2 regions of the Methylopila henanensis genome follow, and region 2 is predicted to be linked to the other one. Evidence: riboswitches for the same ligand, from Rfam matches in the RefSeq annotation. Region 2 holds a riboswitch; the other holds the start of a gene.
What was found. Region 2 has a riboswitch for S-adenosylmethionine ahead of ACFSCV_RS17135 (O-succinylhomoserine sulfhydrylase). Riboswitches for the same ligand answer to the same signal wherever they lie in the genome.
Positions count from the first base shown of each region.

Region 1 (2,193 bases), on a different contig from region 2:
GGCCGGGTCGTGACGCCCGCCTCGACGCCCGGATGCGATCCAGGCGTCCCATCGTCCCTGCGGGGCCTTGCGGTCGGCTGGGGCGGTCCGGCGACGAGGCGTCGCCGTGGCGACTTCGAGCCGTAGACCCGGCCGCCGGACCTCGCAAGTTACGTCCGGTTAACGCTTGGGCGGCAGGCGGTCAGGCGGCGCGCCGGCCGACCTCGCGGATGTCGTAGGGCGCGGTCTGGTAGATCGCGTTGACCCAGTTGCCGAACAGCAGGTGCGCGTGGCTGCGCCACGTGTTCGGCGGCGTGCGCGCGGGATCGTCGTCGGGAAAGTAGTTCGCGGGCAAAGGCGTGGGGCCGAGCGCCGCGTCGCGGAAATACTCCCTCGCCAGCGTCGCGGCGTCGTATTCGGCGTGGTTGAACGCGTGCAGCATCCCGCGGTCCGCGTCCTCGACGAGGCAGAGCCCGGTCTCGTCGCTCTCGGCCAGCACCGTCAGCCCTTTGGCCAGATCGGCGCGCCGCACCTCGGTCCAGCGCGAAACCGGGATGGCGAAGTCGTCCGACACGCCGTTGAGGTACGGCGAGTTCGGCGCGACGACGCGCTGCCGGTAGACGCCCGAGGCCTTGACCGGCAGCTCGTGCTTCGGCGTGCCGTGGAAATGGTGCAGCGCGGCCTGCGCGCCCCAGCAGATCGTGAGCGTCCGATGCGCGTGGCCCTGCGTCCAGTCGAAGATCCGGCGCAACTCGTCCCAGTAGCGGACCTCCGCGAACGGCATGCGCTCCACGGGCGCCCCGGTGACGATGAAGCCGTCGAAGCGCTCGTCCTCGACCTCGTCGAAGGCGCGGTAGAACGCCGACATGTGGTCCGCGGCGGCGTTGCGCGGCGCGTGGCTCGACAGACGGACGAGCGTCAGCTCCACCTGCAGGGGCGTCGCGCCGATAAGCCGGGCGATCTGGGTCTCGGCGCTGATCTTGTCGGGCATCAGGTTGAGCAGCCCGATGCGCAGCGGCCGAATGTCCTGACGGATCGCGTCGGTCTCGCGCATCACCACGACGCCTTCGGCCTCAAGCGTGCGGAAGGCGGGAAGATCGTCGGGAATCTTGATCGGCATCGCCAAACGTCCTTCTGAAGGAGAGGGACGCTGGTCCTGCGGCGTGATCCCGTTTCGTTGCCGGTCTCGGCCGCATCCTTCCCCTCGCAGGGAAGCGCCACCTTGCCCGGAACGGCAGGTTGGCGTTGGGCGTCGCCCCAACTCCTGATGCTGGACGCTATCTAGCCGGCTCGCCCCCCTTGCGCAACGGGCGCGCCGTCATGGAGAGAAGGCGCGGACGCCGTCCACGCCTTCAGAGCATGTGAAAACAGAGCATGTGAAAAGGCTCTGGATCGCTCCTGAACCGAAGGCTCAGGCGGCCTGCTCCAGCAGGCGGCGGGCGATGACCTGCGCCTGAATTTCCGCGGCGCCCTCGAAGATGTTGAGGATGCGGGCGTCGCAGAGCACGCGGGAGATCTGGTACTCGAGCGCGAAGCCGTTGCCGCCGTGGATCTGCAGCGCGTTGTCGGCCGCGGCCCAGGCGACGCGGGCGCCGAGCAGCTTGGCCATGCCGGCCTCGAGATCGCAGCGGTGATCCTTGTCCTTCTCGCGCGCGGCGAAATAGGTGATCTGCCGCGCGATCTGCACCTCGGCCGCCATCATGGCGAGCTTGTCGGCGACGCGCGGAAAGTCCGCGATCGGCCGCTTGAACTGCACGCGCTCCTCGGCGTAGCGCAGGCCGATGTCCAGCGCCGACTGCGCCACGCCGACCGCGCGGGCCGCGGTCTGGATGCGCGCGCTCTCGAAGGTCTTCATGAGCTGCTTGAAGCCTTCGCCCTCGACCGCGCCGAGCAGGTTCGCCGCCGGCACCTCGAAGCCGTCGAAGGCGATCTCGTATTCCTTCATGCCGCGATAGCCGAGCACCTCGATCTCGCCGCCGGACATGCCCTGTGCCGGGAACGGGTCGCCGTCGGTGCCGCGCGGCTTCTCCGCCAGCAGCATCGAGAGGCCGCGATGGCCCGGCTCGTTCGGATCGGTGCGCACGAGCAGGGTCATGAGGTCGGCCCGGACCGGATGGGTGATCCAGGTCTTCGCGCCGTTGACCTTGTAGACGTCGCCGTCGCGGCTCGCGCGCGTCTTGAGGCTCGCGAGGTCGGAGCCGGTGTTCGGCTCGG
Region 1 is NZ_JBHUER010000008.1:204,516-206,708, forward strand. Features, by position in the region: gene ACFSCV_RS11485 (homoserine O-succinyltransferase) at 182-1,099, opposite strand; SAM-I-IV-variant riboswitch at 1,143-1,255, opposite strand; gene ACFSCV_RS11490 (acyl-CoA dehydrogenase family protein) at 1,391-2,193, opposite strand, start outside.
Region 1: linked by a shared signal. The riboswitch ahead of ACFSCV_RS11485 (homoserine O-succinyltransferase) and the one ahead of ACFSCV_RS17135 (O-succinylhomoserine sulfhydrylase) in region 2 are both predicted to bind S-adenosylmethionine.

Region 2 (2,193 bases):
GCGCTCGCCTGCGCCCGCTCGACCCGGAGCGCCAGCGTCTCCAGGCCCTTGGCCAGCGTCCAGGCGTTGAACGGCGACATCGACGGGCCGGTCTGCCGCAGGAAGGTGTGCAGGTGGTCCATCACGAACTTCTCGGAGCCCAGCACCACGCCGCCGAGCACGCGGCCCTGGCCGTCGATGTGCTTGGTGGCGGAGTAGACGACGATGTCCGCGCCGAGCGTCAGCGGCTGCTGCAGGATCGGGGTCGCGAACACGTTGTCGACCACGAGCCGCGCCCCGGCCTCATGCGCGAGGTCGGCGATCGCCGCGATGTCGTAGACCTGCAGCGTCGGATTGGTCGGGCTTTCGAGGAACAGCACCTTGGTCGTGGGCCGGAGCGCGGCGCGCCACTGGGCGAGGTCGGCGCCGTCGACCAGCGTGCAGGCGATGCCGAAGCGCGGGCACAGGTCCTCCACCACGTAGCGGCAGGAGCCGAACAGCGCCTTCGCCGCCACCACGTGGTCGCCGGCGTTGAGCTGGCAGAGCATGGCGGCGGTGACGGCGGCCATGCCGCTCGCGGTGGCGCGCCCCGCCTCGGCGCCTTCCAGCGCGATCATGCGGCGCTCGAAGGTCGCGACCGTCGGATTGGAGAAGCGGGAGTAGATGAAGCCGGGATCGCGCCCGTCGAACCGCGCCTCGGCCGCCTCCATGGTGTCGTAGGAGAAGCCGGAGGTGAGGTAGAGCGCTTCCGACATCTCGCCGAAGCCGGAGCGGGCTTCGGCCTCGTGGATGAGGCGCGTGGCGGGCGCGACCTCGCGGTCGGCGGGCAGAGGGCGGCGGCTCATGGGATTGCGACCTTCCGAACAGGGCCGGCCGGGTCGCGGGAGGCGGCGCCCGGTCGTCGTCGGGGGCGCTTCGCGCGGTCCGGCCTTTTAGCGGGTTGTTTTAACGTGGCTGCAAGCCGGCCGGCCCAAGGAACCACGGGATGGAACGGTGGTAATCCCGGCGCCCGCTTGCGTCAACGCCCCGTTCGCGTAAACGAACGGAACGCGTGAACGGCCAGCATGGGGACCGCCCGCTTGGACACAACTGACGAGCCCTGCGGCGGCATCCTTCCGAGCCAGGCGATCGAGCGGCTGATCGCGGATGGCGCCATCGCGCTCGACCGGCCGGCCGCCGCCGACCAGGTGCAGCCCGCGAGCCTCGACCTCCGGCTCGGGACCAAGGTGCACCGGGTGCGCGCGAGCTTCCTGCCCGGTGCCGGCCGCACGGTCGCCGAGCGGCTGGAGGAGTTCACGCTCCACACCATCGACATCACGGCCGGCGCCGTGCTCGAGACCGGCTGCGTCTACATCGCGCCGCTGATGGAGCGGCTGGCGCTGCCGGCGGAGGTCGCGGCCGCGACCAACCCGAAGAGCTCGACGGGCCGGCTCGACGTCTTCACGCGCGTGATCGCCGACGGCGCGCGCTCCTTCGACCAGATCCCCGCGGGCTACGCCGGCCCGCTGTTCGCCGAGATCTCGCCCCGCACCTTTCCCGTGCTGGCGCGGCCGGGCTCGCGGCTGTCGCAGCTCCGCCTGCGCCGCGGCGAGCCGCGGCTCTCCGACGCCGAACTCGTCGCGCTGCAGCAGCGGGCGCGGCTCGTCGACGACGACGCGGCCGACGTGCGCGGCGGCGTCGCGGTGACGGTCGACCTCCTCGGCGACGGCCGCGGCCTCGTCGGCTGGCGGGCCAAGCGCCACACCGGGGTCGTCGATGTCGACCGCCCGGGCGCGCACGACGTCTCCGATTTCTGGGAGCCGATCCACGCCGGCCGCTCCGGCCTCGTGCTCGATCCCGGCCAGTTCTACATCCTCGCCTCGCGCGAGGCGGTGCAGGTGCCGCCCGACCACGCCGCCGAGATGACGCCGTTCGACCCGCTGGTCGGCGAGTTCCGCGTGCATTACGCCGGCTTCTTCGATCCGGGCTTCGGCCACGCCGAGGGCCGCGGCGCCGGCGCCCGCGCGGTGCTGGAGGTGCGCAGCCACGAGGTGCCCTTCATCCTGGAGCACGGCCAGACGGTCGGCCGCCTCGTCTACGAGCGCATGCTCGAGCGCCCGCGGACGCTCTACGGCGAACTCGCCACCTCGAACTACCAGGGCCAGGGCCTGAAGCTCTCCAAGCACTTCCGCGCGCCGTAAGCGCCATGGCGGCGGGCCGCAGCCGCGAGCGAGG
Region 2 is NZ_JBHUER010000011.1:37,413-39,605, reverse strand. Features, by position in the region: gene ACFSCV_RS17135 (O-succinylhomoserine sulfhydrylase) at 1-824, opposite strand, end outside; SAM riboswitch at 892-971, opposite strand; gene ACFSCV_RS17130 (2'-deoxycytidine 5'-triphosphate deaminase) at 1,044-2,159, shown strand.